DNA from 2 places in the Chryseobacterium piperi genome. Region 2 is predicted to be linked to the other one. Evidence: riboswitches for the same ligand, from Rfam matches in the RefSeq annotation. Region 2 holds a riboswitch; the other holds the start of a gene.
The links. Region 2 has a riboswitch for thiamine pyrophosphate ahead of thiS (sulfur carrier protein ThiS). Riboswitches for the same ligand answer to the same signal wherever they lie in the genome.
Positions count from the first base shown of each region.

Region 1: linked by a shared signal. The riboswitch ahead of thiM (hydroxyethylthiazole kinase) and the one ahead of thiS (sulfur carrier protein ThiS) in region 2 are both predicted to bind thiamine pyrophosphate.

Region 1 is NZ_CP023049.2:2,221,510-2,233,157, forward strand. It holds gene CJF12_RS09625 (alpha/beta hydrolase) at 1-686, shown strand, start outside; gene CJF12_RS09630 (carbon starvation CstA family protein) at 921-2,762, shown strand; TPP riboswitch at 2,821-2,913, shown strand; gene thiM (hydroxyethylthiazole kinase) at 2,974-3,768, shown strand; gene thiE (thiamine phosphate synthase) at 3,768-4,397, shown strand; gene thiD (bifunctional hydroxymethylpyrimidine kinase/phosphomethylpyrimidine kinase) at 4,394-5,227, shown strand; gene tenA (thiaminase II) at 5,214-5,864, shown strand; gene CJF12_RS09655 (TonB-dependent receptor plug domain-containing protein) at 6,224-8,944, opposite strand; gene CJF12_RS09660 (ATP-dependent helicase) at 9,065-11,395, opposite strand; gene CJF12_RS09665 (M16 family metallopeptidase) at 11,564-11,648, shown strand, end outside.
Region 2 is NZ_CP023049.2:3,517,505-3,529,152, forward strand. It holds gene CJF12_RS15395 (cbb3-type cytochrome c oxidase N-terminal domain-containing protein) at 1-881, opposite strand, end outside; gene CJF12_RS15400 (cbb3-type cytochrome oxidase subunit 3) at 892-1,089, opposite strand; gene ccoN (cytochrome-c oxidase, cbb3-type subunit I) at 1,107-3,368, opposite strand; gene ccoS (cbb3-type cytochrome oxidase assembly protein CcoS) at 3,374-3,598, opposite strand; gene CJF12_RS15415 (heavy metal translocating P-type ATPase) at 3,714-6,086, opposite strand; gene CJF12_RS15420 (Crp/Fnr family transcriptional regulator) at 6,177-6,890, shown strand; gene panB (3-methyl-2-oxobutanoate hydroxymethyltransferase) at 6,949-7,764, shown strand; gene CJF12_RS15430 (hypothetical protein) at 7,768-8,091, shown strand; gene CJF12_RS15435 (RluA family pseudouridine synthase) at 8,093-8,776, shown strand; TPP riboswitch at 8,961-9,059, shown strand; gene thiS (sulfur carrier protein ThiS) at 9,125-9,331, shown strand; gene thiC (phosphomethylpyrimidine synthase ThiC) at 9,356-11,167, shown strand; gene CJF12_RS15450 (thiamine phosphate synthase) at 11,164-11,648, shown strand, end outside.

The DNA.
Region 1 (11,648 bases), 1.3 Mb from region 2:
TAGAACAGCAATATGCAGTAATCAGCATCAACTACACCTTGGTCAGTAAAGATGTTCATTTTCCTTTGCCTGTTCAGGATACTAAGGATGCGATAAGATGGGTAAGAAAAAATGCAGAAAAATATCATTTCGATACCAATAATATAGGCCTTTTCGGAACTTCAGCCGGAGCCCATCTTTCATTACTCTCAGCGTATACCCAGGACAATGAATTTATTGGAGATCCTGAGTTGTCTTCCTATTCTGCAAAAGTAAATTATGTAGTCAATAATTTCGGGCCAACCGATCTTAATAAACTCCTCAAAACCCGTGTAGGAAAAGTAGGTGCTTTTATTGTAAGTCTGTTCTCAAAAAAAATTGTAGATCTCAGGGAAAAGCTGATTCTCGGAATTTCGGGGTATGATATCAATAAAGATAAAAGAAAAATCATCGAATATTTTGAAACGATATCTCCTGTAAGCTATGTCGGTTCAGCAACCCCTACATTAATATTACAAGGCAATAGAGACAAAATTGTCCCTTTACACCAATCTAAAATACTCCACCATAAACTTATTAATGAAGGTGTAAAGAATACGCTAACTATAGTTGATGGAGGCGATCATGGGTTCAGAACCACAAACCAGGCCTATCTTGATCAGCTGGTTGATGAGATGGTTCGTTTTATTATTTCACAGAAAAAGTAAACCCTATAGAGTCAAGAGTAGTTTGATATTAAAAATATATTTACAACAATTCAAAAAAGGACGCAAATATCTGTATTTCAATATTTAAAAAATTGAAATATTTATAAATTTGCTAAATTGCTATACATATCTGTATTTTTTATTCACAAAATAATTAACTTGGCAAATGTTTAAATTATTTAAAACAGAAAGACCTAAAAAAAACATTATTTATTTATAAAAAAACAGAATGCTATGGATTTCCTAAATAACATCAATGCATTAACTTTAGTTTTTACTTCCATTCTTATTTTCGCAATAGCCTATCGCTTCTACGGAATTTTTTTAGCTAACAAAGTACTGAGGCTTAATGATAAGAATACAACTCCGGCATTGGAATTTGCAGATGGCAAAGACTATGTAGCAACCAATAAAAATGTCCTTTTTGGGCATCATTTTGCGGCCATTGCTGCCGCAGGCCCCTTGGTTGGACCTGTCCTTGCCGCTCAATTCGGATATCTTCCCGGAGCCTTATGGATTTTAATCGGATGTGTATTAGGAGGAGGAGTGCATGATATGGTAGTGTTATTTGCATCGGTACGCCATAAAGGACAAAGTTTAGCAACCATAGCATCTAAAGAAATTGGAAAAACAACCGGAACAGTTGCCGGATTTGCCATTTTATTTATTCTGATCCTTACATTGGCAGGACTCTCCCTGGCCTGTATCAATGCCATGCATGAGGCATCATGGTCTCTATTTACAGTAGTCATTACCATGCCTATTGCCATTATCATGGGACTCATCATGCGTTACCGAAAAAACAGTGTGACTTTTGCCAGTATCTTAGGTGGCGTTCTTTTGATCGCTGGAATTATCGGAGGCCACAACCTGATGCAAAATGAAACCATGAACAACCTGTTCTCATGGGACATCACAACGATCTCAATAGCAATTCCTTTATATGGTTTTCTAGCTTCTGTGTTACCGGTATGGCTTTTATTAGTACCAAGAGATTACTTATCTACTTATTTGAAAATCGGAACGATTATCATGCTCGCTATCGGCGTTATTGTTATTCATCCAACCATACAAATGCCTGCACTTACTCAGTTTGTAAACGGTGGCGGCCCTGTAATTGGTGGCCCGGTACTTCCGTTTATCTTTATTGTTATTGCTTGTGGAGCCATTTCCGGATTCCATGCAGTGATTGCAACCGGAACTACTCCAAAAATGCTGAACAAAGAAAGAGAAATCCTGTTTGTAGGATACGGTGCTATGCTGGTTGAAGGATTTGTTGCACTGATGGCATTAATAGCAGCTTGTACCCTGATGCCGGGTGATTATTTTGCAATCAATACTCCAAAAGAATCTTATGATGCCTTCCTCGCTGCACATCCTTCTCTTCATGGTGTAGATATCGATTATTTCTCTCAGAAAATAGGAATTGACCTACATGGCAGAACAGGGGGCGCCGTTTCCTTAGCCGTAGGAATGGCTCATATCTTTAATAAAATTCCATATATGGATCAGCTGATGGCCTATTGGTATAATTTTGCCATTATGTTTGAAGCCGTATTTATCCTTACTGCTATTGATGCGGGAACGAGAGTAGGCCGTTTCTTTTTACAGGAGATGCTGGGCTCTGTCATTCCAAAGTTCAATGATAAAAACTGGACTCCGGGAATTATTATCAGCAGCCTTCTTTTTACTTTCGCTTGGGGATATCTTGTATTTACAGGTAATGTAAGTAGTATCTGGCCGCTATTCGGAATCAGTAATCAACTTCTGGCTGCCTGTGGATTAATTGTATGTACCACAATGCTTATCCGCCTGAATCGTGGAAAGTATGCCCTATGTTCAGCTATTCCAGGTGTTTTTATGGCAATCATTACTTTCTGGGCAGGTTATATTCAGGTGACAGATATCTATATTCCCAAAGGGCAATACTTACTGGCAACACTGGCCGTAGTTGCCATGGTATTGATGCTCGTGGTATTTATCGGAGCCTTTAGGAAGTGGTATGAACTTTTGAAAATTACGAAATCTGAAACTGACTTTTATGGAGAAAGTGTCAAAGAACTTGTGGAAAGATGAAAGCTATGAGTTAAGAGCCTGCCGGCATTTTGCCCGATCTTATATTTTTCATACATTTGTTTTGCTTTAGGGGTATTCTAAAAAGAATTGAGAGAGTCCCTTTGAACCTGATACGGCTTACACCGACGTAGGGAAAAGCAAAAAGACATTATTGACAATGTACCTTTTGTTTTGGATTTTTTCCTGAAGCTATTTATTTTAATCAATAACAATGGAAAAAATGCTTTGGGAACAAGTACAGCTTGTCAAACAAAAATCTCCTCTGGTTCATAATATCACCAACTATGTGGTCATGAACAATACAGCCAATGCTCTTCTGGCCGTAGGAGCCTCTCCAATCATGTCTCATGCAAAATCTGAAATCCCCGAAATGATCAATATTGCCCATTCTATGGTCATCAATATTGGTACGCTTGACGAATACTGGGCAGAAGCAATGCTGATGGCAGCTAAAGAGGCTCACTCAATCGGCAAACCCTGGGTCTTAGATCCTGTAGGAGCCGGAGCAACTTCTTTCCGGGATGGTATTTTAAATCAGTTATTACAATATAAGCCGACAGTTATCAGAGGCAACGCGTCAGAAGTTATTGCATTGGCTAAGGCAAATACAACAGCTACTAAAGGAGTAGATAGTACTGCTCAGAGTAATGAAGCCATTGGTGCCGCACAGAATATCGTCAGCCAACACCATGGAATTGTCTGTATTTCCGGTGAAACAGATATTATAGTAGATTCTCAACAAACTCTTTTCATTAAAAACGGACATCCGATGATGACCAAAGTCACAGGGCTTGGCTGTTCTGCTACCGCACTTATAGGAGCATTTATCGGAGTTACAGAAAACAAAACCTTAGCTGTGACTGCTGCAATGGCGTTAATAGGTATAGCAGGGGAATTAGCATCTCAGGAAAGCAAAGGACCAGGAAGTCTTCAGCTCAACCTGACTGATAAGCTATACAACATGAGTGAAGAAGAATTTACCAGCCATTTAAAGATAGAACGATAATGAATTCTTTTCCCTATCAGCTGTATCTGGTCATCTCCGAAGCTGACTGTCATGGAAAAAGCTTCGTGGAAGTTGCTGAACAAGCCATACTTGGTGGTGTGGATATTATTCAACTGAGAGAAAAAAAAAGTTCTGACACCGAATTCCTCAGAAAAGCCCAACAGCTTATCGAAATAACGGATAAATATCATATTCCATTGATCATTAATGATCATATTATGGTTACCGAGCAAGTACATGCAGCAGGCATTCATGTGGGGAACAGTGATACTGCACCTACCCTGTTGAGACAGCGACCACTTATTCAGAACAAAATCATTGGTTATTCTGTAGAATACCTTTCCCAACTTGAAAATGAGCAAACCCGAGTATCCGATTACCTTGGAATAAGTCCCGTATTCAGGACAGACACGAAAACGGATACCGTAACAGAATGGGGACTTCATGGAATCACAAAAATAAGACAGCTTACAGAAAAGCCTTTGGTAGCTATAGGAAATATCCATCTGAAAAATTCAAGAGAAATCATTAAAGCCGGCGCCGACTGTATTGCGGTAGTCTCCGCTATATGCAGTGCTGATGATCCTCAAAAAGCAGCTTATGAATTAAAAAATGAAATTTTAAAATGAAAAAGTATACCTATCCCTCAGTGTTAACCATCGCAGGCTTCGACGGAAGTGGCGGCGCAGGTATTCAGGCTGATATTAAAACAGCCTCTGCATTGGGCTGTTTTTCCACTTCAGTCCTGACCGCTTTACCGGTACAAAATACACAGGGAGTAAGAACAATATACCCTATACCCGTGGAAGCTGTAGCCGATCAGATCGAAGCCATCCTGGATGATATTTTTCCGGATGCCATTAAAATCGGAATGGTCCACACTCCGCAACTGGTAGAAACCATTGTTTCCACCTTAAGGAAATACAAAAAAATACCAATTGTATTTGACCCTGTAATGGTAGCAACCAGTGGGCACCGGTTAATTGAAGAGGAAACCATTACCGCTATTATGGAAAAACTTTTTCCTATTGCTGATGTTATCACCCCGAATATGGACGAAGCGGCTATTTTAGCCCATATGAAAGTAGAAACCCTTGAGGATCTGTATAGTGCTGGAAAAGAAATAAAAAAGCTGGGCTGTAAAAGTATACTTCTTAAAGGCGGACATCAGGAAACCTCTACCATTACTTCTTTATTTTATGATGAAGAAGAAAATTACCATTCTTTTGAAACGACCAAATTTAAAACCAATAACACCCATGGTTCAGGATGTACACTGTCTTCTGCAATAGCTGCATATCTGGCACAGGGAAAAACATTATATGATTCTGTCTCTCTGGGACAACAATATGTATATCAAGCCATCGCTCATGGCAAAGACGTACAGACAGGACATGGAAATGGTCCGCTTAACCACTTTTTTAATCCTCAAAAATTAATCAAAAATGAAATGGTCTGAACAAACCTGGCAAGCAATAGAAGAACGTTATCAATCGATTCTGGAGATGCCTTTTATAAAAGAATTATCGGATGGTAGTTTGCCGCAGGAAAAATTCCGTTTTTATATGGCTCAGGATTCTCTATATCTTGAACATTTCGGCAGAACGTTGTCGCTGATTGCAGCCAAAATCAATGATCTCCAGGATGTGCTTGCTTTTATGAGGTTTGCTGAAAATGCGATCGTCGTAGAAAATGCATTGCACGAATCTTATTTTAAAGATTTCGGGCTTACCGGCAAAGGTATTTTAGAGCCTGCCTGCCATCATTACATTCATTTTTTAAGAAGCACCGCTGCTATTGAGTCTGTAGAGATTGCCGTTGCAGCTGTACTCCCTTGTTTCTGGATTTACCGAGAGGTTGGTAATTACATTTATCAAACTCAAAATACGATCAACAATCCTTATGAAAAATGGATTGCTACTTATGCAGGAGAAGAGTTTTCCACTGCCGTAGACCAGGCTATTTCAATCTGCGATACCATTGCTGAAAACAGTACAGAAGAAACAAAAAAAAGAATGTCAGAAGCTTTCATTATGGCAACCAGAATGGAATATTACTTCTGGGAAGCAGCTTATGAATTAAAGAAATGGGAATAAGTCTCTCCTAATCATATAATAAAACTGTTTAAGTTTTTTAATATTTCATAAAAACTTCACCTATTTTAGACCACAAAAAGTATAAAAGTTCTTATTGAAAATATTTTTTAAAACACACTTTAGTGCACTTAAGCAAGTTTAAAATAAAGCTGTATAAAAAATTCACATAAGATGAAAATCAAAGATTTTCAAAAAGCTTAAGTGGACTTAAATATAGATTAAACTTATAACTTAAATAAACTTAAGTGTCAAAACTTTTGTGTGACTTTTGTCGTTTATTTTAAAATAAGTTTAAACAACATCAATCAATAAAAACGGATCCAAAAATAATGGATCCGTTTTTTTAGTTTCAGATATAATTAAAAATTAAAATTCAGTCTCGTGAAAACGTACCTTCCATTCTGTCCAAACTGCGAAGTAGAACGTGAGTAAATAAACTGATCGTTATTAGTAGATACCGGAAGGTTTCTGGTTGGATAAATATCAAATACGTTATTCACCCCTAAAGTTAATCCTACATTTTTGGTAAACTGATATGCCACAGAAATGTCAGTAATTACTCTATCAGAAATGATCTGATGTTCATTAGGCCCAATAATTCCATCACCATTAGCATCTACCAGGTCAGCGCCGGTTACTTTCCCGAAATACGTATTTCTCAGGTAAAAACTTGCGTTCTTCCAAGATAAGCTATGGGACAAAGTCGCTTTCACTCTTGGAACAGCTTCTTCCAGAAATACCCTTGATCTTTCAGAAAAATAAGTATTTTCAAGATTAGCAGATTCTAATAAACCTGATGAATGAACATTGCCTACTTTTCTGGTCTGATTAAGATTCATGGCAAAGCTATTATCCAGCTTCACATCAGAAAATCTTGCATTATGAGCAATCACCACATCCAAACCTTTGGTTTCCGTATCAATAGCATTCGCAAAGAACTGCCCTGCACCTACCCCTGCTTCATCAAAGGCAATTTTCGCATCTTCAGGAACTGCTGCTCTGGTAAATTGATCTGTAAGAATAATTCTGTTTTTAATTTTGGTAAAATATCCATCTGCCGTAAAGGTTAAATTAACAGAAGGAATTCTGTAGGTAAATCCTACACTCGCAGATTGAGAAGTCTCCTGTTTCAATTTTGGAATTCCTAATAATCCGGCAATTCGTGAATCATTACTGAATGTTCCAACTTCCAGAAGCTGACTATTAGTAAATAATGTAGAAGTTACATTATAATAGATCTGATGAATAGACGGTGCTCTAAAACCTGTAGATCCGGCTAATCTCAAATTTAAATTTTTATCAAGTTTAACTCTTGATGCCAGTTTATAGTTGAAAGTAGACCCGAAATCCGAATAGTTTTCATACCTCGCGGCAGCATCAACCAATAGCCAATCCGTAAAGTTGAATTCAAAATCAGCATATCCTGCTACAGACTGCCTGTTTCTATTCACAGCATTTTCCGGTCGGAACCCTCCAAAAACCTGAGACCCTCCCGGAAGTGCGTTTCCGAAAAAGTCAGTAGGTCGTTGTGTTGTGCCATTCCATACATTCCCGTTGACATCGTAAGTAGCATAAGATGCCTCTTCCCCTGCAGTTATTTTAAAGTTCTCATAACGATGCTCAGCTCCGAAAGCGATATTAATCCCTTGCCACACATCATATTTTTTTGAAAAATCCAGGTTAATTGTATTTTGGGAGAATCTCAGACCACCGGCTCTAAATTCGCTTGGTGAAGCAAACCTCAGAGACGTATTTCCTGTATTTTGAATATTGTAATCAAAGGAGTTCTGTCCAAAAGTATTACTGAAATCAATATTCCATCCGTCCCAGTTTCCTTTAATTCCTGCAGAAAGTGATAAATCCTGAATATCCGTAGCTATCTGAGGTAAATAGCCATTAGGATAAATAGCCGTAAATGTTCTACTCTGGTTCGGTCTTCTGAAAAAACCACCGGACGTACCTTGTCTGAAACTGTAACCACCAAAAGTATATACCTTCCAGTCATCATTAATAGGAACCTCTATATTGGCAAAAAGTTGATGGTTGCTAAGCTTAGACTGTCCCACCTGCATATTGAAATCTTTTCGGTCTAACCCTCTGTAAGCTAGTTCCTGATCCGTTACATTAGCTCCTAAAATCCCCTGCAACGCTCCAATCGTATTAGCTCCTTGTATTTGATTTTGAAAATCCTGTGAAAAATAGTTCACATCCTGTGAATACTGATGGATATAATTAACAATCTGCTGAGAATTGGGAGTGTTTCCTATATTGGTAAATAAAGAAGATAAATTAACCCCATCATTTGAAGCCCTTTTTTCAATAGCATTATAAGCATTAAATATAGCCCCACTTTCCGTTCCGGCTCTGGAAGTCGGATTTCTGAATTGTGAAGTCCAGGTAATGTTATAAAAACCACCTTTCTTCCCTATTTTGTTTCCGTAGTTTAAATCAACCTGAAAGTTCTGTCCGTCAAAATTTCCAGTATGGTCATTAGCGGCTGGTGTCAGGTTTCCACCGTAAGTAAATTGTCCGGTCAGCTTACCGGTATCTCTTTTTAATCCAAGATTGATCACTCCGGCAATTGCATCCGATCCATACTGCGCAGCAGCACCATCTCTCAATACTTCAATCCGGTTGATTGCAAAGGACGGAATTGCATTTAAATCTGTTCCTACTGTTCCCCGCCCCGGAGTACCGTTAACGTTGACCAATGCTGAAGTATGTCGTCTTTTTCCATTGACCAAAACCAAAACCTGATCCGGCCCTAAACCTCTTAGCTGTGCAGGGTCCAGGTGATCCGTACCATCCGAATTCGTTTGAACCGTAGAAGTAAATGAGGGAGCAATAGCGTTTAAAATTTGTGAAATGTTCGTCTGAGGTAAAACCAGTGACGACTCTTTTATATTAAATACATCCACAGGAACCGGGCTGTCGACTTTTGATCTGGCTCCGCTTCTAGATCCTAATATGACTACCTCTTCTACATTGGCAGTCTTTACTGTATCTTTTTCCTGTGCATAAGCATATGTTCCCAAGAAAAATAAAACAGAAGCCGAAAAAATTGTCTTTCTATTTTTCATACATTTTATGTTAAGATTTCTTTAACTTTTTTTGAGGAGCAAATGTATGTCATATTTATTAGTCTACAAAAAAAGTGGACTAATAATTTACAGAAAATGCTAATAGCTTAAATCTATTTTTTAAATTTTGGTAAGCTTAGCGTATTTTAGAATAAGATTTTTCTCTCCTTCGTGCATGAAAATTACTTTTGCCTTGATATTTTGTGGATCAGTACCATCCAGGAAAGTAACTTCTCCAATACCAAAACGGTCATGTCTCACTCTATCTCCTACTTCAATGTCCTGCGAAGATGCTCCGCTTGGATTGATAATTTTAGCGGTACTTACAGGCTTAAGCTTTCTTGGCTCTGCTATTGGTTTTGAATTTTCGTTCTTCTCAATCGTTTTCTTCTCCACCTTTTTGAAGCTTCTGACTTCCGAAGGATGTTCATCAAAAATATTGGATTTGATCCCTGCATGGTTGATGAATCTTTTTTCCATTGCCGGATTGATGAATTCTATAAACTCATCATCCACCTCAGTTAAAAACCTTGATGGCTCAGCATCTGTAATTTTCCCCCATTGAAAACGGGAAATTGCATAAGAGAAAAAGGCTTGTTTTTCAGCTCTGGTCAAGGCAACGTAAAATAAACGTCTTTCTTCTTCCAGATCTTCTCTGGTTGCTGAGCTCATAAAACTAGGGAAAAGATTTTCTTCCATTCCTACAAGATGTACAACCGGGAATTCAAGTCCTTTAGAAAGGTGAATGGTCATTAAGGAAACCATATCTTCTTCCTCTTCTTTAGCTTGCGTATCAGCAGAAAGGGCAATATTTTCAAGGAAGTTCGATAAACTCGGGTCTCCATCTTCCAACTGCATTTGTTCTTCAATAAACCCTTGCATCGAGTTCATCAATTCCTGAACGTTCTCTACTCTGGAAATCCCTTCCGGCGTTTGATCGTCCTTTAACATTTTGATCAAACCACTTCGTTTAGCTACTTCCATAGCCACACTATAGGCTGTTTCAGTTTTTAATAATACCTCAAACGCTTTGATCATCGACCAAAAATCATTCAGCTTATTAAGAACTCCGTTATTAAAACCTAGCTGCGGTGCATACATCGGAAGATTATCAAGTACTTTCGAAACAGGAATATTCTGAGCGTCCGCAAAAACGATTAATTTATTCTGCGTAGTTTCACCAATTCCTCTTGTAGGATAATTGATGATCCTCATCAAAGCTTCGGAATCATTTTCATTGATCAGAAGGCGAAGATAAGCAATAAGATCTTTCACCTCTTTTCTTTGGTAGAAGGATAAACCTCCATATACTTTATAGGGAATATTCTTACGTCTCAGGGCATCTTCAAAAGCCCGGGTCTGTGAGTTGGTCCTGTATAGAATTGCAAAATCATTATATTTTCTCTGATCTCTGTTGCGAAGTTCCCAGATGTTCCCGGCCACAAAATTCGCTTCATCAGCATCTGAAAGTGAACGGTAAATTTTTATTTTATCCCCTTCTTCATTTTCACTGAAAACATTTTTCTTAAACTGCTGAAGGTTCTTTGCAATGACGGTATTGGCTGCATTAACAATAGTCTGTGTCGAACGATAGTTTTGCTCCAAAGAAACGGTTACTGCATCCGGATAATCTTTTTTAAAGTTCAGGATATTGTAGATATTAGCTCCACGGAATGAATAAATAGACTGCGCATCATCTCCTACTACACAAATATTTTCAAATTTTGAAGCTAAAGCTTTCACAATAAGGTATTGTGAGTGGTTCGTATCCTGGTACTCATCGACAAGGATATATCTGAACCGGTCCTGATATTTTGCCAAAACTTCCGGGAAACGGGTCAGCAATTCATTGGTTTTTAATAACAGGTCATCAAAATCCATCGCTCCGTTTTTGAAACAGGCTTCCACATATTTTTGGTAGATCTGTCCGATAAATTTCATATTTGCTTTTTCATCAGCCTCTACTAATTCCGGATTGTTGAAATAAGCTTTTACTGTGATCAGGTTATTTTTATAAGTGGAAATTCGTGCCTGAACCTTTTTAGGCTTATACAGATCTGCATCAATATTCATATCCTTCAGCACCTTTCTGATCACATTCAATGCATCCTGCTGATCATAGATGGTAAAGTTGGAAGGATATCCCAGGTAATGAGCTTCACCCCTTAGTATTCTTGCGAACACAGAGTGAAAGGTTCCCATCCATAAGCTTCTTGCATTACTCTGCCCCACAACTTTGGCGATACGTTCTTTCATTTCTTTTGCAGCCTTGTTGGTAAAGGTAAGAGCCAGGATATTAAAAGGATCAATTCCATTCGTAATCAGATGGGCAATACGCATGGTAAGCACACGCGTTTTTCCGGAACCGGCTCCTGCAAGTACCATCAATGGTCCTTGTAGAGTGGTAACGGCTTCATATTGTGATTCATTGAGTCCTTTCAAATAGTCCATACTGCAAAAAATTTTGGGAATACAAAATTAATGTATTAAAAGGAGAATTCAAATTTTTGGATCCTACTATGGTATATTTAACATAAATAGCCACTCTACTAAAAAATCGCAAAATAATTGTAACAAATGCCCTATTTTTAAGACTTATTGACAAACAATTTCTACTTTATGAAAAAACGACTTCTTTCTGTTGCTGCTGTGGCTTTCTTTGGAATGATGCTGAATGCACAACAAATCAAATTCGAAGAGTATG
Region 2 (11,648 bases):
TATTCTTTTTCCCAATGAGCTTCTGTTCCTTGAGGAGCAGCTCCACCCTGAGCAGGTGTAATTGGTGGCTGTTCTTGATTGATGTGATATACAAAAGCTGCAATCTTCTCAATTTCAGCACCGGATACTTCTCCGTTTTTACCGAAAGCTCTCATTGAAGGGTTGGTTGGAGAACCATTCCAGTCCATATGGAAAACGTTTTTAAATAAAGTCTTCTCTGGCTGGTTGATCCAGTAATTATCTGTCAAGTTCGGTCCGATTCCTCCTCTTCCGTCTTCACCGTGACAAGATGCACAGTTTGTTTTGAAAAGTTCTTTACCGTCTGCAATATTATCTGCTGAATATTTAGCTGTTTCAATAGTTACAGGAGGCTGAGTTTTTTCATACTCTGCAATACTTGCAATCTGCTCTTTATATTCTTTTTCATATTCGCTTATTGGGTGAGCAAAATCTGTAAAAGAGAATGCTGCAATATATACAATACAAAAAGCGGTCCCAAACCAGAATAAACCTACCCACCATTTTGGAAGCTGATTATCCAATTCCATAATCCCATCAAAACCATGGTCAATAAGGATATCTTTCTCTTCAGTAACAGATTGCTTTTTGAAAGCACTATCATACATTCTTCTTAGGAAAGGGATCTTTTTCTCAGCTAAATAAGCCGCCTTTTCTTCAGGAGTTAATTTTTTGAATTTATTATTCTCAATTAAATCTCCAATTGAGCTATGAATATAAGCCAGGATAGCAGCTATCACAACAGTTCCCCAGAAGTATGGTGAAGCTAAAAACGAGTAGCTTTGTACAAATAAATAATAAAAAACTATTAAAAGTCCAATTATTATTAAAATGTTTACAACAACCGGTGTTCTTTGTTTCATAATAAATAGTTTAATTTTTTAAATTAAAATCGTCCTCATCATCCTGCAGAGGTGCTTCTTCTTCTTCTTTGTAATATTTTTTAGGCCTGCTAAATACATATATAACAAGAGCGATGAAGAACATCATAAAGAAAATCAGAGCCAGCGTCTGGTAAAGACCAGCGTTTTCTGTATTGGATAATATATCTTTAAAGTTCTGAGGAATCATTGAGCCTTTTAATGTTTTTAGTTATTACTTGCTGTTTTAATTTCTGTTGTCTTGATATCTGTACCTAATCTCTGTAAGTAAGAAATAAGAGCTACAATTTCTTTTTTCTCTAATTCCCCTTGAGGTCTCTTTGCGTAAGCTTCTTTTAAGTCATTCGCTTCAGAGAAAATATCTTTTACAATTTTTGCTGCCTGATTGTCTGCCCATTTATTAGCAGAATCTACCTGAGGTTTTGTATATGGTACATCGAAAGTATTTTTCATCAGTAACATTTTATCAACCATTTTAGATCTATCTAAATTAGTAGCGATCAACCAAGGGTAACGAGGCATGATAGAACCTGCAGATGTAGATCTTGGGTTATACATGTGCTTGTAGTGCCAAGAACTTGGGTTTTTACCTCCTTCTCTATGTAAATCCGGTCCTGTTCTTTTAGAACCCCATAAGAATGGTCTGTCATAAACGAATTCTCCGGCTTTTGAATACTGTCCGTTTTTACCGTTGAATCGAACGATCTCATCTCTGAACGGTCTGATCATCTGAGAGTGACAAGCGTTACATCCTTCACGGATATAAATATCTCTACCTTCTAATTCTAAAGGAGAATAAGGCTTCACCGCTGAAATGGTAGGAACACTCTTTTTAAGTGATAGTGTAGGGATAATTTCTACTGAACTACCGATAGATATTGTGAAGAAAGATAAGATACCTAATAATACCGGCATTCTTTCTAACCAAAGGTGAGTTCCCTCTCCCTCTTTACGTTTGTTACCAATATTAGCCAAAGCAGGTGCTTCTGCAGGAACTTCTTTTTGGAATGATCCTTTTCTTACTGTTGCAACAACGTTTACAATCATTAAGATGGCTCCTGAGATATAGAATAAACCTCCTAAGAATCTCATTTTAAAATAAGGGATAATTGCAGTAACGGTATCTAACCAGTTTTTCCACAATAATGTCCCGTCCGGATTAAACTGCTTCCACATTAATCCTTGTGTAAATCCTGAAATATACATTGGAACTGCATAGAAAATAATTCCTAAAGTACCTAACCAGAAATGCCAGTTAGCTAATTTTACAGACCAAATTTTTGTTCTCCACAAAATTGGAACCAAATAATAGATTACCCCGAATGCCATGAAACCATTCCATCCTAGAGCTCCTAAGTGTACGTGACCGATAACCCAGTCCGTAAAGTGACCAATTTTGTTAATGTTTTTAGTTGCTAAAAGCGGTCCTTCGAATGTTGCCATACCATAACAAGTAACTGCAACTACGAAGAATTTAAGAATCGGGTTTTCTCTTACTTTATCCCATGCTCCTCTTAAGGTAAGAAGACCATTAAGCATACCTCCCCATGATGGTGCGATAAGCATGATAGAGAATCCTGTTCCTACTGCCTGAGCCCATGCTGGAAGGGCAGTATACTGAAGGTGGTGAGGACCAGCCCAAATATATACGAAAATTAATGACCAGAAGTGGATAATAGATAGTTTGTATGAGAAAACCGGTCTATCTGCAGCTTTTGGTAAGAAATAATACATTAAACCAAGAACCGGAGTTGTCAATACGAATGCAACCGCATTGTGACCATACCACCATTGTACGATAGCATCTTTTACTCCAGCATATGCTGAATATGACTTCCATCCTGTGAAAGATAACGGAACTTCTAGGTTGTTGAAAATATGAAGCATTGCTACTGCGATCCAAGTACCAATATAGAACCAGATGGCTACATAAAGGTGTCTTACTCTTCTCTTAGCAATAGTTAAGAACATGTTGATACCAAAGATAATCCACGAAAACGCAATTAAAATATCGATTGGCCATTCGTGTTCAGCATATTCTTTTGAAGTGTTAATCCCCATAAAGAATGTAATGAACGTAGCAACAATCATAAACTGCCAAGTCCAGAAATGTAACCAAGATAATGTATCACTGTACATTCTTGTTTTTAATAATCTTTGTAAAGAGTAATAAATACCGGTATAAACGATATTACATACGAATGCAAAGATTACGGTATTGGTGTGCAACATTCTGATTCTACCAAAACCAAATGCACCATGAGTATTAATTAGCCCTTGAATATTACCACTCTTTAAACTCTGAATGGTAGTATCGTCTGTACCAAATAAAAATTCAGGAAGCTCAGGGTAGAAAAGCATTAAGGCTGCTGTAAGCCCGAACAAAAACCCTATAAGCCCAAAAACTATGGTCGCATAAAGAAATGCCCGAACAATATTGTTGTCATAACTAAACTTTTGTGTCTCCATATCAACTATTCACTTTTTTCTTCAATTTTATTATTTTCTCCTTTTTCTTTCTCGTCATTTTTGTTGCCATCTTTCTCTTTCTCCTTTATTTCACCGGAGTCAAAAAGGATTCTTACAGCTGGAGATTCATCATCCTCAAACTGTCCTTTCCTGGCGTTGACTATAAAAACGACCAAGAAAATTGCAGCTAAAGAAACACTGCATAGGATCATTAAATATAGAATATCCATTTGACAACAAAATTAACCTATTTTCGGGGTTCAAATTTAGTGAAAAATAATGACATTCATCACGAAATACGGATTCTGGCTAATTTAAAATCAGTCTAAATAAGGGGTTTCGCGCCTATTTCTTAAAGTATTTTCTTCCCAGGATCCAGGTTGAAACTGTAGTAAAGGTAACTACTGTGATGGAGCTTATTGGCATGATTATCGCGGCAAAGAGCGGATGCATATGCCCTGTAACAGCGTAACTTAAACCAACAATATTATACAGGAAACTTATTATGAATGTCATTTTCACAATAGTTATAGAGCCTTTGCAGACGTTCAGATATTTGTCCAGACTCACCACTTTATCTCCATTCATAATCACATCCGAAGAAGGAGTAAAGGTATTGGTATCATCGGAAATAGCAATTCCTACATTGCTTTGTTTTAATGCTCCGGCATCATTTAAGCCGTCTCCGAGCATAGCTACTTTTAGATTTTTATCCTGTAATCCTTTGATGTAGTTCAGCTTATCTTCCGGACTTTGATTGAAGGCCATTGCCTGGCAGTTTGGAATAATGTCTTTTAACTGCTTTTCTTCTGAGGAGTTATCTCCACTCAGTATAAAAATTTTGTAGTTTGTAAGAGTGTTAAACAGGTTTTTTAGATGTTCTCTATATTCATTTTTAAATATATACTTGCCCAGGAATTCGCCATTCTTACTTATATAGACTGCAGTTTCAAGGTTTTTGGATTCCTGGTTATTGTATTTTGCAGATCCTATTCTATAAATGTTTCCTCTTACGCTGGCCTCATATCCTTTTCCTGAAATTTCCTGAAAATTTTCAACAGGGAAATAATCATCATTAATGTCTATAAACTCATATAAAGATTTTGAAAGTGGGTGATTGGAGTTTTTTAATAATGTTTTGATATTGGAGAGATCGAACTCCTGAATTTCGGAGCCCTCATATTTAATATTGGTCTTTTTTCTATGGGTGATCGTTCCTGTTTTATCAAATACTAAAGTGTCGATTTTAGCAATCTTTTCAATGGTAAGTGTGTCTTTTACGTAGAATTTATTTCGGCCTAAAATCCTCATAATGTGACCAAAAGTAAATGGTGCGGAAAGAGCGAGTGCACAAGGGCATGCGATGATTAAAATTGCGGAAACTACCTGGAACATTTTTTCCAGATCAATAAATGACCAATAAATTCCTGATACTAAAGCAATACCTAATATAATAAAAGTAAAGTATTTGCTTATGTTATTGGTAAGGGTATCTAGCCCGGTTTCGTATTTCTTAAAGGCTTCCTTATTCCAAAGTTGTGTTAAATAACTTTGATCTACATTTTTGATCACTTCTAATTCAAGAGATGATCCTATTTGTTTTCCTCCTGCGAAAATTTTATCTCCCGGTTGTTTGCTAATGCTTTCGCTTTCTCCTGTAATAAAGCTATTGTCTATATTGCCCTCTCCATTAATCAGAATAGCATCTACAGGAATGATTTCCTGGTTTCTGACTAAGATTCTGTCTCCTACTTTGATTTCGGAAAGAAGAATATTATCCTGTTTTCCATTGAAATCCACTTTAGTAACCGCAATTGGGTAGAATGATTTGTAGTCACGATCATAGGAAAGAGAGCTGTAGGTTCTTTTCTGAAAGGTTTTTCCTAAAAGCATAAAGAATAAAAGTCCACACAGGGTGTCAAAGTATCCTGGACCATAATCTGTCACTACTTCGTAGATACTTCTGCCGAATAAAACAAAAATACCAAGAACGATAGGCACATCGATGTTAACGATTTTGTTTTTTAGCCCATACCAGGCAGATTTATAATAATCTGAAGCTGAATAAAAAACGACAGGGATTGCAAGTAAAAACATTAAAGTCCTGAAGAGTCCTTTATAATGCTGCATCCAGTAATCTTCACCGCCTATATATTCTGGAAAAGCCAGAAACATTCCGTTACCAAATGCAAAACCTGCAATGGCAAGTTTTACCAGCAGAGATTTATCCAGATGGTCTATATTTTTCTCTGCGGTTTCAAGACTGATCACCGGTTTATAACCAAGATTGGTTAAAAATTTAGCTAATTCGCTTAATTTTAATTCGTTATGATTGAATGAAACCTGTAAGGTCTTTCTTGTAAAATTAACCTGAGAATACTTGATCCCATCATTTAGGGTATGAAGGCTTTCCAAAAGCCATATGCAAGAAGAACAGTGAATGACAGGGACTTTAAAGGTAACCAAACTGGTATTCCCTTCGGAGAAATCGGTTACTTTTTCAAAAATTTCAGGAGTATCCAGGTAATCGAATTGAGAAGAGTTCTCGTCACTAGGGCGAATTCCTGCTCTTTTATTTAACTCGTAAAAATTACTTAGATTATTGGTATTCAGAATTTCGTAGACAGACTTGCATCCGTTGCAGCAAAAAGTTTTTTCATCAAAAAGAATTCTTTCCTTTTCTATGCCTTGTCCACAATGAAAACAGTTCTCGCTCACCTCCATAAATTATTGACGGACAAAATTATAACAATTTTTTTTGTTTATCGAGTTAAAATGTTCTATTTTTGTGATAAATGTCATATTAAAATGTCGCAGGAACAACAGATTGCAATTGAAGAGAGGTTCGCCAGAGTTTTTAATGATAAATCACTTAAGGAAAGGCTTTCAAGCGCAGATTTTGAAAAATACATCAGCACAAAGAAAAAATTAATTTTTCAAAAACACGACACTATTTTTGAAGATGGGGAAATTCCGAAAGGAGTATACTTTTTAGAAAGTGGAGCCGCTAAACTTTCTAAATCTGGAGCTTTTGGAAAGGATCAGATTTTAAGATTTATTAAAGAAGGAGATATCATTGGCTACCGGTCTTTACTTTGCGGAGAAAATTTTCAAGCTAAGGCTGAAGCAATGACTGATATTGAGTGTACTTTTCTACCTGCCGATGTGTTTATGTTTCTTTTGGAGGTAGACTCTCAGTTATCATTTGTAATGCTTCAGAAAATCGCGTATGAATTAGGGGAATCTTCCAACACCATTACTTTCCTTGCTCAAAAGACAGTAAGAGAAAGGCTCGCAGAGATTTTATTGCTTTTGGAACAGAAATTAGGAGTAGATCCTGAAGGGTTTATTAAAATTTCTTTAACAAGGGAGGAGATCGCTAATATTATTGGTACAGCTACTGAAAGTGCCATCCGTCTGATTTCTGAATTTAAACAGGACGACCTCATCGAGGTAGACGGAAGGAATATCAAAATCCTCAATCACGATAAACTAATGAAACTAGGTCACGTAGTTTTATAAACCATACAAAAATCAAGTCGGCGGAAGCCGACTTTTTAACTTTAAAAATAGATCCATTATGTCTGTTCACTCTGAAATTAAAAAAGTTACGACTGAAACCTTGCGCAAAATGAAATTCGACAAGGAAAAAATAACAATGCTTACCGCGTATGATTTTACCACGGCAAAGATGGTAGATGCAGGAGGTGTTGATGCTATTTTGATAGGGGATTCTGCAGCGAATGTGATGGCAGGGTTTGAAACGACTTTACCGATCACTTTAGATCAGATGATTTATCATGCTCAAAGTGTTGTTCGTGGAGTAGACAGAGCCTTGGTTATTGCTGATTTACCTTTTGGTACTTATCAGAGTAACCCGGAAAAAGCATTGGAATCTGCTGTGAGAATGATGAAAGAAGGAGGAGCTCATGCCGTAAAAATTGAAGGAGGGAAAGAAATTTCTAAATCGATCAAGAAAATTGTTAATGCAGGCATTCCTGTCATGGGGCATTTAGGATTAACACCTCAGTCTATTTATAAATTTGGAACTTATAAAGTGAGAGCAAAGGATGAAGCAGAAGCTGAAAAACTAATCAGTGACGCACAACTTTTGGAAGAACTGGGATGTTTTTCTATTGTTTTAGAAAAAATTCCGGCAGATCTGGCTAAAAAAGTATCAGAAAGCATTTCAATTCCGACGATCGGAATCGGAGCAGGTCCTGATTGTGACGGACAGGTTTTGGTTTATCATGATATGGTAGGAATGAATCAGGGATTCAGCCCAAAATTTTTAAGAAGATACCTTGATCTTTATACTGAAATTACAGGAGCTGTATCTCAATATGTAAAAGACGTAAAAAACGTCGATTTCCCAAACGAAAAAGAAAGTTATTAATTAATGAAAAATCAACAAACTATACAGGGAGTAATCTCCGTTATCGCTTTAATCTGTCTGGCAGTAGGATGGTTTAATTTATTTTCACCAGAAGTGAATGAAATTCTTTCCCGAAGAGTGTTTTATATTGTGATAGGAATAAGCTTTATTATTCAGGCACCATTTCTTTCCAATAGAAATTTCGTTTATGGAATGTATGCCGCAGCTGGTCTGTGTATTATAGGTGCTTTTTTGCCATTAGAATCAAGATTAGCAGGAATGAAAACGATTGGGCTTTTGGGAGGAATTCTTTTTTCTTTGGCCGGCAGATCAAGACAGAGCAGGTAAAATGGAGGAACAGATTGTTTATGAAGACAACCATCTTCTGGTGATCAATAAAAAAGTTGGCCAGCTTGTGCAGGGCGATAAGACAGGAGATGAGTCATTATTGGAATCGATAAAAAATTTTATAAAAAAAAGAGACGCTAAACCGGGAAATGTTTTTCTCGGTTTGGTGCATCGTATAGACCGCCCAACTTCCGGATTGGTAATCTATGCTAAAACCTCAAAAGCACTTTCCCGTTTGACCCAGATGGTAAAAAACAGGGAAATAGAAAAGACTTATTGGGCGGTGGTTTCTAAAGAAATGATTCCACAAAGTCAGAAACTCGTTCATTATTTAAAGAAAAACGAAAAAAATAATAAGGCAATTGTTTTTACCAAACCAACAGATGGAGCTAAAGAAGCGATATTAACTTATACGGTTATAAAAAGTCTGGACAACTATATGCTTCTTGAAATAGACCTGGAAACAGGAAGGCACCACCAGATCCGGGCACAATTATCTAAAACAGGGAGTCCGATTAAAGGAGATTTAAAGTATGGAGCACCCCGTTCTAACCCTGATGGAGGAATTAATCTTCACGCCAGAATGCTGAAGTTTATTCATCCGGTCACAAAAGAAGAAATTGAAATTATTGCTCCTGTACCACAAAATGATGCTATTTGGAGAGCTTGTGAAGAAGGGGTGTAGAAAAGAAGTTAGAAGATGGAAGCCAGAAGATATATTCGGTTTCCATTTTTTATTTGGCCTCATTTATTAAAAGAAATTCTATTTCTTTTTGGGTTTTAATGCCCTCCAATATTCCTCACCTATCTTCCGGCCTTTCGAAATAGCCTTCAAATTTTGCCTGTTTTGAAAAAATAACTATCTTCGTCGAGTACTTTAGGGGTGTCTGTTGATAAAACAGACTGAGATTTTACCCTTTGAACCTGATCTGGATCATACCAGCGTAGGGAAAAGTGAGATGACTTTCTGTTGTACATACTATTGTACAATTATAGCCATTCCTAAAGTGATATGTTTAATTAAAACTTTAGAATGGAACTCTTAATCAACCACACAAGAAAAATTTTTGCGCTCCCTCCAGAGAATTTGGAGGAACTCATGAATTTAGAGGCTCCCGGAAAGAAAAAAGGAATTGCTGTTGCTTTAAACAACCGTATTGTTCCTATTTCGTCGTGGCCGGACACATTACTTCAGAACAATGATTCAATTTTAATTATCACTGCCACACAAGGCGGTTAATCTTCAATAATAATACCTGTACTTATGGCACATTCAATAACCCGTTCGCCGTTTCCCAATTCCAAAAAAGTTTATGTAGAAGGCTCAATTCATAATATCTATGTTGCGATGCGTGAGATACATCTGAGTCCTACTAAACTTAGCCGAGGTGGTCTTGAGGAGAACCCTCCAGTAACTATCTATGACACATCAGGACCGTATACTGATGAAAATTCTGAAATTGATATTTTAAAAGGCCTCCCAAGAATACGGGAACAATGGATCCTGGATAGAAAAGATGTAAATGTATTAGAAGGTATATCGTCAGAATATGGTAAAGCACGTTTGGCAGATCCTAAACTCGATGATTTACGCTTTTCCTATAATCATAAGCCTAAAGTAGCTTTTGAGGGGAAAGAGGTGACTCAATTATATTATGCAAAACAAGGTATCATCACTCCTGAAATGGAATATGTAGCAATCCGGGAGAACCAGAAAATAGAACAGCTTGATTTTGTTTCCAAAGAAATGGCTTCACAGCATCCCGGAAACAGCTTTGGGGCAAATACCCCTAAAAATAAAATTACTCCTGAATTTGTAAGGGATGAAATTGCCGCAGGGAGAGCAATTATTCCCAATAATATTAATCACCCGGAAAGTGAGCCTATGATTATCGGACGAAATTTTCTGGTAAAAATAAATGCGAATATCGGAAACAGTGCGGTTTCATCAAGCATTGAAGAAGAGGTTGAAAAAGCAGTTTGGGCCTGCCGATGGGGAGCCGATACTATTATGGATCTTTCTACCGGAAAAAATATTCATGAAACCAGGGAGTGGATTATCCGAAACAGTCCTGTTCCCATAGGGACCGTTCCTATTTACCAGGCATTGGAAAAAGTGAAAGGAGTACCGGAAGATCTTACATGGGAAGTATTTAAAGATACTTTGATAGAACAGGCAGAGCAAGGAGTTTCTTATTTTACCATTCATGCCGGAGTTTTATTACGATATATTCACCTTACGGTTAACAGGGTAACGGGAATTGTTTCAAGAGGAGGTTCCATTATGGCAAAATGGTGTCTTTATCATCACAAAGAAAACTTTTTATATACCCACTTTGAGGAGATTTGTGAAATCATGAAAAAGTACGATGTTGCTTTCTCTTTAGGTGACGGGTTGAGACCGGGTTCTATTGCGGATGCGAATGATGCGGCTCAGTTTGCAGAGCTTGAAACGTTAGGAGAGCTTACAAAAATAGCATGGAAGCATAATGTACAGGTAATGATAGAAGGACCGGGTCATGTACCGATGCATATGATCAAGGAAAATATGGAGAAGCAGTTGGAAGAATGTCATGAGGCTCCGTTTTATACATTAGGACCATTGACTACGGATATTGCACCTGGGTATGATCACATTACCTCCGGTATTGGAGCAGCGATGATCGGATGGTTTGGTTGTGCCATGTTGTGTTATGTCACTCCAAAAGAACATTTAGGTCTGCCGAATAAAAAAGATGTTAAGGATGGGGTGATTACTTATAAGCTTGCTGCTCATGCGGCAGATTTGGCTAAAGGCCATCCTGGCGCCCAATATAGAGATAATGCTTTAAGTAAAGCGAGATTTGAATTCAGATGGGAAGATCAGTTCAACCTGTCATTAGATCCTGAGACCGCAAAAGCATATCACGATGAAACTCTTCCTGCAGAAGGAGCAAAGATTGCTCATTTTTGTTCGATGTGTGGGCCGAAATTCTGTTCCATGAAAATTACTCAGGAAATAAGAGATTCTGCAGAAATGGGAATGCTTACCAAGTCACAAGAATTTATTGAGAACGGAAAAGAGATCTATTTATGATCATAGTCATAACTCCTGAGGAGTTGATTCAGAATGAAACAACAGTGATTAATCAAATGTTTCGGGAGGGGCTCGATCTACTTCATGTGAGAAAGCCTTTTGCTTCTGATCAGGAAATGAAAACTTTTCTAGATGCTATTGATCCTGTATTTTATTCTCAATGTGTATTGCATAGTCATTTTGAGCTTGCTGAGCCATATGGTATTTCCAGGTTGCACTTCAGGGAGGCGGACCGGTTTACCAGATCATATGTGGCTTATGTTCAGGATTATATTATATCTACTTCTGTGCATGATATTAAGGAATATAATGACTTGGGAAAAGAATGGGAATATGCTTTTCTTAGTCCATTTTTTCCAAGTATTTCTAAAAAGGGATATGGGAATGAGAAAACTGTTCTCAAAGAGTGTGAACAGCAAAATAATAAAGATGTAGGCTTGATTGCCCTGGGAGGAATTCATGAGAAAAATATATTGGAAGC